DNA from 3 places in the Bradyrhizobium zhanjiangense genome. Region 1 is predicted to be linked to each of the others. Evidence: predicted binding sites of a transcription regulator. Region 1 holds the regulator's gene; each other region holds the start of a gene.
What was found. The regulator LexA, encoded in region 1, represses DNA repair genes until DNA is damaged. The targets are predictions, from matches to a motif close to TGTTCNNNNTGTGTTCNG.
Positions count from the first base shown of each region.

Region 2: a site for LexA is predicted at 1,641-1,658, ahead of ruvC (crossover junction endodeoxyribonuclease RuvC). Genes of this name have one in related genera too.
Region 3: a site for LexA is predicted at 1,961-1,978, ahead of XH85_RS07790 (ribonuclease T2 family protein). Genes of this name have one in related genera too.

Region 1 covers NZ_CP022221.1:4,698,067-4,701,336, reverse strand. Annotated here, with positions in the region: gene XH85_RS22445 (molybdopterin molybdotransferase MoeA) at 1-818, shown strand, start outside; gene lexA (transcriptional repressor LexA) at 996-1,697, shown strand; gene XH85_RS45260 (hypothetical protein) at 2,276-2,710, shown strand; gene XH85_RS22425 (ComEC/Rec2 family competence protein) at 2,849-3,270, opposite strand, start outside.
Region 2 covers NZ_CP022221.1:8,730,088-8,733,357, forward strand. Annotated here, with positions in the region: gene ruvB (Holliday junction branch migration DNA helicase RuvB) at 1-448, opposite strand, end outside; gene ruvA (Holliday junction branch migration protein RuvA) at 469-1,086, opposite strand; gene ruvC (crossover junction endodeoxyribonuclease RuvC) at 1,083-1,610, opposite strand; gene XH85_RS41760 (YebC/PmpR family DNA-binding transcriptional regulator) at 1,823-2,569, opposite strand; gene XH85_RS41765 (methyl-accepting chemotaxis protein) at 2,793-3,270, shown strand, end outside.
Region 3 covers NZ_CP022221.1:1,634,388-1,637,657, reverse strand. Annotated here, with positions in the region: gene XH85_RS07810 (ATP-binding protein) at 1-234, shown strand, start outside; gene XH85_RS07805 (DUF3617 domain-containing protein) at 406-936, opposite strand; gene XH85_RS07800 (hypothetical protein) at 981-1,274, opposite strand; gene XH85_RS07795 (hypothetical protein) at 1,458-1,919, shown strand; gene XH85_RS07790 (ribonuclease T2 family protein) at 2,025-2,729, shown strand; gene XH85_RS07785 (23S rRNA (adenine(2030)-N(6))-methyltransferase RlmJ) at 2,887-3,270, shown strand, end outside.

The DNA of each region.
Region 1 (3,270 bases):
TCCGCCCCGCAGGCGTTGACTTCGCCGAAGGCGACGTGCTCCTGCGCAAGGGAACCCGTCTCACCGAGCGCGACCTCGCGCTCGCCGCCGCCATGAATCACCCGCAGCTTGCCGTCTGCCGCCGCCCGAAGGTCGCGATCCTCGCCACCGGCGACGAACTGGTGATGCCAGGCGCCGCGCCCGGCCGCGGCCAGATCGTCTATTCCAACGGCTATGCCCTGCACGCGCTCGCCCGCAGCGAGGGGGCCGAGACCATCGACCTCGGCATCGCCGCCGACACGCTGGAGGCCACCACCGCCGGCATCCGCCGCGCCCGCGAGAGCGGCGCCGACATCCTGGTCACGACCGGCGGCGCATCGGTCGGCGACCACGATCTGGTCCAGCAGGCGCTGAGGGACGAAGGTATCTCGATGGCGTTCTGGAAGATTGCGATGCGCCCGGGCAAGCCGATGATGCATGGGCGGCTCGGTGCGATGCGCGTGATCGGCCTGCCGGGTAATCCCGTCTCCTCCTATGTGTGCGCCTTCCTGTTCATGGTCCCGCTGATTCGTGCGGTATCGGGTCGATCCGTGATTCATCACCGCCATGAGCGCGCCGTGCTCGGCCGCGATGTGGGCGCAAACGATATGCGCGCGGATTATCTTCGCGCACGTCTGGAACAGCGCGACGACGGCACGCTGGTGGCCGTTCCCGTCCATCACCAGGATTCCTCGCTGCTTGCGAATCTCGCTGCGGCACAGGCACTTCTCGTGCGCGCGCCGTTCGCGCCGAAGGCCGGAGCCGGCTCGCCTTGCGAGGTGCTGCGCCTGCCCGTCTGAGCGCATCCACCACACGTGTTCCGCGAACTTTGTCGTGTTCACGCAAAATTAAGCAGTTGCGGAACACATATCGAACATATAGTGTCCGTTCATGATTTGTTTCGAGGATGTAGCGGTTCGCCGCTCCAATTCAGCGTCTCGCAATCGAACGACATCAACCGGGGGACTTTGGTCGAGATGTTAACGCGCAAACAATACGAGCTTCTGCGGTTCATCAGCGAACGTCTGAAGGAAAGCGGCGTGCCGCCCTCCTTCGACGAGATGAAGGATGCGCTCGACCTGCGCTCGAAATCGGGCATCCATCGCCTGATCACCGCGCTGGAGGAGCGCGGCTTCATCCGCCGCCTGCCCAACCGCGCTCGCGCCATCGAGGTGATCAAGCTGCCTGAGCTCCAGGCGGCCGCCGGCAACCGCCGCGGCTTCACGCCAAGCGTCATCGAGGGCAATCTCGGCAAGGTGCGCGCGAGCTCCAGCCCACCCGCCGACGAGGGCGAGCGTCCCGTTGCGGTGCCGGTGATGGGTCGCATCGCAGCCGGTACGCCGATCGAAGCGTTGCAGACCCGCAGTCACACCATCAGCGTACCGCCCGACATGCTCGGCTCGGGCGAACACTACGCGCTCGAAGTGCGCGGCGATTCGATGGTCGAGGCCGGCATCCTCGACGGCGACATGGCGCTGATCCAGCGCAACGAGAGCGCCGATACCGGCGACATCGTGGTGGCGCTGATCGACGACGAGGAAGCGACGCTCAAGCGCTTCCGCCGCCGCGGCGCGTCGATCGCGCTCGAGCCCGCCAACGCCGCCTACGAGGTGCGCATCCTGCCGCCGAACCGGGTGAAGATTCAGGGCAAGCTGATCGGACTGTACCGCAAGTACTGAGAAGACTCAGTGGTCATTCGATACCGATGATTCCGATTGGAGCGGACGGATTGTCCGCTTCAGCTGGATAGTCTTTCTGGTCTTGGGCAGATTATCTGGCCCCTTTCCAAGCGCTACGTCCTCGGCATGCCGCCCGAAGCACTCATCGCTTTGCGGCTCAAGAGATCGAGGAGACAACGATGCGTAGGATCGTTTTGAGCGCCTTCGCAACTGTGCTGATCGCTGCATCGGCAGCGCAAGCATTCGCAGTACAATCGCAGCACCATCCCCGCAAGTCGGCGCATGCGACAACGAGTGAGCAATTCCGCAGCGCCCGAAGTGCCGTCGCGCGACAGCCACAGCCGAGTTGGCCATATTCCGGATGGTCGGCGCCCGCAGGCCGCTGACGCTCGCATCCGCCAAATGCACTGAAGCGAGCTTTGTTCCTATTGGATTCGGGAAAGATAATGTGATCGCATCCGACTGACGCCAGCCGCAGATTCGCCCACAACCAAGCAGAATGTTACGTGCTTCCACTCTGATAGAGGCTTGCGCCTCCGAAAGAGGCGCGGGTTGCTATCTTCGAATAGGAGCACCCGATGTGTGACTACAGTCTGCATGCCGTTGCATCGCGCCCCGCCGAAGTCGGCGAGACGATCGTGTCGACAACGTTCCGCGGCACCTCGACGCGCGGCTTCGCTTCCGCGGCCGACCCGACCGTGGCCGTCTGCCTGCTGCCGGGAACGGAGCTCGCCTTCGCCGACAACGTCCGTTACGACAATCGTTGGATCTGGACGCGCACGATCAACTCCCGCGTCGGCAAGTTCGGCAAGATCGATCCGCACATTCCCGATCGCCATCATGACGCGATCGAATTCCCCGACGGCAAATACGTGCTGGTGACGCAGCTCGTCGAAGGCCAGCACGCAACCGTGCTGCAACTGCCGGTGACGCAGCCGGTCAGCGAGCGCGAGCACAAGCCGCAGATCGATGCCGACAGCCGGCCGACGATCACGCGTCTGCCGATCGGCTGAGCCGTCCCTGGCCACCAGGTCGGGCCAGGATTGAAAATGCCATCGCCGGCCGAGGCCGGCGAGATGGTATGATTTATGTTCTGCGGAAGTCCGGCTGGACCCGGACCAGCTCCTGCATTTGTTCTTAATCGTCTGGCCTTAATCGTCGGCCTGCAAGTCGGTCTCCGCCGGAGTCGCGTCCCGGTTGCGGGCCGTAGCGGCCTTCGGCGCGAGGCTTCCGTCGAAATCACCCTCGCCGGCGCCGGCCGGGAGCCAAGGGCGGCTTGTGCCTCTTGCTCTCACAGCCTGAACCGCAAAACCGTCACCACGCTGCGTCAACGCCAGCGCGCCTTGGCTGGTGAGACGCTGCCGATCGACCACCATCGCCGCGCAATCGGGCGGTGCGGGCCGCCGCGTCACTACCAGCGCGGCGCGGCTGCAATCATCAGCCAGCGCGTCGATCCGCAAGGAAAGCGCAACCAGCCTCCCGTCGGCGAGCGGCGTCACGCAGCCGGCCTCGTCGCACGACACGCCGTCGGCCAGCGAGCTACTCCCGGCGTCGCGCGGATCAGCGTCGGCAG
Region 2 (3,270 bases), 4.0 Mb from region 1:
GGGTGAATTTCGACAGCTCGATCTTCACCGAGCGCGCGGCCGGCCCTTCGCCGATGATGAGGTCGAGCTGAAAGTCCTCCATCGCGGGATAGAGCACTTCCTCCACCGCAGGGCTCAGACGATGAATCTCGTCGATGAAGAGCACGTCGCGCTCTTCGAGATTGGTCAGCAGCGCGGCGAGATCGCCGGCCTTGGCGATGACAGGGCCCGATGTGGCGCGAAAGCCGACGCCGAGCTCCTTGGCCACGATCTGCGCCAGCGTGGTCTTGCCGAGGCCGGGCGGCCCGACGAACAGCACGTGATCCAGCGCCTCGCCGCGCTTGCGCGCCGCTTCGATGAAGATCGAGAGATTCTTGCGCGCCTGCTGCTGGCCGACGAAGTCGGACAGCGACTGCGGCCGCAGCGCGGTGTCGCCGACATCGTCGCTGCGGCGCTCGGGCGAGACCATGCGGTTGGCCTTGGGGTCGCTCACTTCGCGAGTTCCTTCAGGCCGAGGCGAATGAGCTGCGCCGTCTCAGCGCCTTCACCGGCACTGCGCGACGCGGACGCAATGGCCGCAGCCGCCTGCGGCTGACCGTAGCCGAGATTGACCAGCGCCGAGATCGCATCCGCCACGGGCCGCGGCGCGCGCTGGTCGTCGACGGCGCCGGCGAGATGCACCACGGCAGGATCGACATTGGCGAAAGCCGGCGCCTTGTCCTTCAACTCGGTGACGATGCGCTCGGCGACCTTGGGGCCAACGCCCGGCGTGCGGGATACGGCGGCCTTGTCGCGCAGCGCAATGGCATTGGCGAGGTCGGCTGGCACCAGCGTGCCGAGCACGGCCAGCGCGACCTTGGCGCCGACGCCCTGCACGGTCTGAAGCAGGCGAAACCATTCGCGCTCCTGGTCGGTGCGGAAGCCGAACAGTTTGATCTGGTCCTCGCGGACATAGGTCTCGATCGACAGCACGGCCGCTTCGCCCGGCGACGGCAGATGCTGCAGCGTGCGCGACGAGCAGTGCACCTGATAGCCCACGCCGCCGACGTCGAGGATGACGAAATCCTCGCCGTAGGAATCGATCAGGCCCTTGAGCTTGCCGATCATATCCCCACCACCTTCAGCCTGAGCGCCGTGCTCTGGCGGTGATGGGCGTGGGTGATGGCGATGGCGAGCGCGTCGGCGGCGTCCGCGGACGGCGGTTCGGCTTTCGGCAGCAATATCTTCAGCATCATCGCGATCTGTTGCTTGTCGGCGTGACCGGCGCCGACCACCGTCTTCTTGACCTGGTTCGGCGCATATTCGGCGACACTGATGCCGAACATCGCCGGCGCCAACATGGCAACGCCGCGGGCCTGGCCGAGCTTTAGCGTCGCGACGCCGTCCTTATTCACAAAAGTCTGCTCGACCGCGGCCTCCATCGGCTTGTGATCGGACAGAACGGAAGCGAGCCCCTCATGAATCGCGAGCAGCCGGCTCGACAGCGGCAAATCGTCCGGCGGTTCCACCGAACCGCAGGCGACGTAGATCAGACGATTGCCTTCAGCCTCGATCACGCCCCAGCCGGTGCGGCGCAGGCCGGGGTCGATGCCGATGATGCGAACGGGGCTACGAATCGGGAGCGCAGTCATGCGCCAGTGATAGCGGCTGGCCGCTGGAAGCGAAACAGAAACAGAACGGAAGTAACAGGGGAAAGCCGGTCTGGTGCCCCGGGCGCGACGCAGCGCAAAGCGATGCGGCGCTGAACCGGGGCCCATTTAGCCATCGATGCCTAGAGAATGATGGGTCCCGGCTCTGCGCAGCAGCGTTTCACGCTGCAGCGCGTCCGGGACACGAGAGTGCCCTACCCACCCATCTTCGCCATCAGCGCGTCCGACACCTCGAAATTGGCGTAGACGTTCTGGACGTCGTCGTGCTCGTTCAGCAGGTCCATCAACTTGAGCAGCTTCTCGCCGGTCTCGTCGTCGACCGCAACCGTGTTCTGCGGCTTCCAGATCAGCGCGGCCTTGCGCGGCTCGCCGAACTTGGCTTCCAGCGCCTTGGCGACGTCGCGATAGCCTTCGGTCGAGGCATAGATCTCGTGGCCGCCCTCGCCGGAAACGACGTCGTCGGCGCCGGCCTCGATCGCGGCGTCCAGCACGGCGTCGTCGGAGGCGACGCTGCGGTCGTACTCGATGATTCCGGTGCGGTCGAACATGAACGAGACCGAGCCGGTTTCGCCGAGATTGCCGCCGGACTTGGTGAAGAAGGAGCGGATGTCGGAAGCGGCGCGGTTGCGGTTGTCGGTCAGCGCCTCGACGATGACGGCGACGCCACCGGGGCCGTAGCCCTCGTAGCGGATTTCGTCATAGTTCTCGCCGTCGCTGCCGAGCGCCTTCTTGATGGCGCGCTCGATATTGTCCTTCGGCATGTTCTCCTGGCGCGCGGCGATCACGGCGGCGCGCAGGCGCGGGTTCATGGCGGGGTCAGGGGTGCCGAGCTTGGCCGCGACGGTGATTTCCCGCGCCAGCTTGCCGAACAGCTTCGACTTCTGGGCATCCTGCCGCCCCTTGCGGTGCATGATGTTCTTGAATTGGGAATGTCCGGCCATGCGTGGTCTCTTGAATGGTCTTTGGAATCGTTCGCCGATGGGGTGGGAAGCGCGGCCTTATAGGCCGCCAACCCACCGGAATCAAAGGGCTCTGGTACTTTAAGGTAGCACTGTAGAGGTAGCCACCGTAATGGTCCGTGCCTAGAGGTCGGGCATTGTTAACCCTGATTTCATTTCGGCCTGCGAAAATAGCGTCCGCCCGTTCCCCGACAAGAGAGACGTGATGGCGTTCGGACTATTTCGGAAGCGTCTGCCGGAGATGGCTGCGCCCGCGGCAGCTCCGCAGCCGGTGGCCAATTTCGAGCCCGTCCCCGCCACGGACGGCGATTCCGCCAGGGAGATCCTGGAATTGCTGGAACTCGAGCTGGGCGCCATGATCCGCCAGCTCGAGCGCGCCGCCAATTCGGTGGCCGGGGGCGCCGAGGCGACCGCCGCAACCCTTGCCGCCATTCGCGACCGCACCGACGCCCTGACCGGCCGCACCAACGCGGCGCAATCGACCGCCTCCACCTTCGCCCATGCCGCCGACAAGTTCACGCAGTCCGCGCTGGGAATCGGGGCGCAGGTCCGCGAGGCCGGCAAGCTCGCCGACGAGGCCAGCGCCGCGGCGCAGGAAGCCCGCGCCAACGTCGACCGCTTGCGCGAATCCTCCGCCGCCATCGGCAATGTCGTCAATCTGATCGCGCAGATCGCGCGGCAGA
Region 3 (3,270 bases), 3.1 Mb from region 1:
CACCGTTATCTCACCGTCACGGTCGACGACGACGGCCCTGGCATTCCCGCGCATTTGCGCGAGGAGGTGTTCAAGCCGTTCCTGCGGCTGGACAACGCCCGCAATCAGGACGAAGGCGGCACCGGTCTTGGTCTTGCGATCGCCCGCGACATCGCCCGCTCCCATGGCGGCGACATCACACTCGGCGACAGCCCGATGGGAGGATTGAGGGCGAGCGTGAGGATTCCGGTGTAGGCGGCATCTTCACCTCTCCCCGCTTGCGGGGAGAGGTCGAATTCGATCGCAGATCGAATTCGGGTGAGGGGGTACAGGTCTCACAAAAATCTCGTTCGCGGAGAGAGGCCCCTCACCCCTCTCCCCGTAAGAACGGGGCGAGGGAGCGCACCGGTTGCGCGGTGAGTGCGTCTACTTCGGCAGCAGCGCCTTCAGCTTATCGACATCGCGCACGTTCATCTTGAAGCCACCGGGCATCACGATATCGCCGGGCTTCTGGTCCGCCTTGCAGGCCCCTAACCATTTGGCTTGCAGCGTCATGGTGCTATCGCGCCCGGCCGCACCGGCGACGCCGCCTTGCGCATGCGAGGAGGTCTTCACGGTGTAGGCCGAATTGAAGTCGCCTGTGATCTCGGCATGCGAGGTCGTGCTGACGCCGGCGACGCTGCATTCGGAATCGCTGACATAGCCGGTCGCCGTTTTCTTAATCTCCTGCTTGGCGCAGATCTGCTTGGCCATCGGGGAGACGTTGTTGCTCATCTCCTTATCGACGGTCTCGTCGGTGCAGTGTTGCATGGTCATCTCGGGCACGGGCGAACCGGTCGTGACAAGCTTCATTTCCCATAGCCCGGCCTTGCGCATCGGCAGCTCGTCGGCGCCGGCTGCGCCTGCCGACAGCACGAGACAAGCGACCGAGCCGAGCAAAGCGAGTTTGCGCGTCATGTGGAAGACTCCCGGCTTGAGAGTTTGGGCGTTACGACAACGCCTCAGTACAGCGTGCGGATCGGCTGCTCGGCAGCGCCATAGGGCACCCAGCGGCAGGAGAACGAGATGTAGCCGCCCTCATAGGCCTGCACCGCGAGGAATTTGACGACTTTGCCGTAGCGCGCGCAGTGATCGACCGCGACCTGTCGCGCATCGGCCTGGGTCGCCATCGAATAGGCGATGATGCCGCCGGTGTCGTTGCCCTTGAACGGCGGCACTGGAAGGATATCGGCGCGCGCCGACTGGCTCGCCATCATACCCAAGGCAAGAAGGCCCGCGGCCGCAATGATTCGCATTCCCGTCACTCCAATTGGCTGCCCCCAGTTTACGGTGCCGGACTGGAAGTGAAAAGAACGGAAGCCCTGTCGGCTGCGACGATATGGTCAACTCCTGGCGAAGTGTTGCCGCGGTGCACTTGACCTCCCCCGGCCTTCGCGGCACCGTCCGACCTTCGCAAGACCCAGCTGTCCGGATTGACCATGCGCGCCCCCTCCCTGAAATCGCTCCGCTTTGCCGCCGTGCTCGGCCTCATGTTCGGGGCGCTGTCGTTCGGTGAGGCCAGAGCCGCCAATCCGCTGGAGCTGAATTTCTGGCTGAGCGGACCGCGCTACGACGGCGCCGTCGCCGATTGCGACAAGGCGCTGCCGACGATCGCCGCCCAGTTCTGGGAAAAAGAAAGCTCGTTCTGGAATTCCTCGCTGAAAATCACCGGCTTCTCCGCCGTTCGCGAGACCGCGTTCCGTCCCTGGCAGTCCGACAACATTCCGCGCCGCTATTGCACCGGCGATGCCCTGCTCAATGACGGCAAGGTGCGCAAGGTGCATTTCTCGATCATCGAGGATGGCGGCTTCGCCGGCTACGGCAATGGCGTCGAATGGTGCGTCGTCGGCGTCGACCGCAACTGGGCCTATAATCCGGCCTGCCGCGCCGCAAAGCCCTGATTCGGGTCGATCTGGCGGCTGAATGGCGGTCGCCTGAATTTTGTTCTTGAAATGTTCTTATCGCCTGCTAGGCTTCCTTGCACAGTCTAGTTGAGGGGCGTCGCCATGTTTCATTCCAGATTGCATTCGTTCTCCCGCCTGGTGATCTCGCTGACCCTTTCCCTGATCCTTGCCGCGGGGCTGGCCTCGTTCGCCGGTGACGCAAAGGCCCAGGACAAGCGGCAGAACGCGCCGGGCGAGTTCGATTTCTATGTGCTGTCGCTGTCATGGTCGCCCTCCTTCTGCGAGGAAGCGGCCGAGCGCGGCGGCCGCTCACAGATGCAGTGCAGCGGACGCCCCTACGCCTTCGTGGTGCATGGGCTGTGGCCGCAATATGAAAACGGCTTCCCCGAATATTGCCAGCGGCCGGCACCGCGGCTGAACCGCAGCATCGTCTCCTCGATGCTCGACCTGATGCCGGCGCCGGGCCTGATCTTCAACGAATGGGACAAGCACGGCACCTGCTCCGGGCTCGAGGGCCGCAGTTATTTCGAGACGATCCGCAAGGCGCGCGCCGCGATCAAGATCCCGGCCGAATATCTCGATCTGTCGCAGGCCAAGACCGTGGCGCCGGCGGAGATCGAGGACGCCTTCATCAAGGCCAATCCCGGCCTCAACGATGCCGCCATCTCGGTCACCTGCAACCGGACCCGGCTCTCCGAGGTGCGCATCTGCCTCAGCAAGGACCTGCAATTCCGCGCCTGCGACGAGATCGAACGCCGCGCCTGTCGCCGCGACCAGGTGACGATGCCGCCGATCAGGGGTGGATAGTTCCGGTCATTGCGAGGAGCCCGCGACAAAATTGCGAAGCAATTTTGCGCTGGCGACGAAGCAATCCAGACTGCCTCCGGAGTTAGATTCTGGATTGCTTCGCTGCGCTCGCAATGACAAGGGGTTGGGATCGCGCGAGACAACATAGTCTGATCCCATGAACTACCGCCACGCCTTCCACGCCGGCAACTTCGCCGATGTCATCAAGCACATCGTGCTGGCGCGCATCCTCACTTATTTGCAGGACAAGCCGGCGGCGTTCCGCGTCATCGACACCCATGCCGGCGCCGGTCTCTACGACCTCGGCAGCGACGAGGCACGCCGCGGCGGCGAGTGGCTGACCGGCATTGCACGGCTGATGCAGGCGCGCCTGTCGAACGAGACCGCGGCGCTGACCAAGCCCTATCTCGACATCGTCCGCGCCTTCAATCCGAAGGGCGAGCTCAAGGCCTATCCGGGCTCGCCGCTGATCGCGCGCGGCCTGCTCAGGCCGCAGGACCGCCTCGTCGCCTGCGAGCTCGAGCCGAAGGCACGCAAGGCG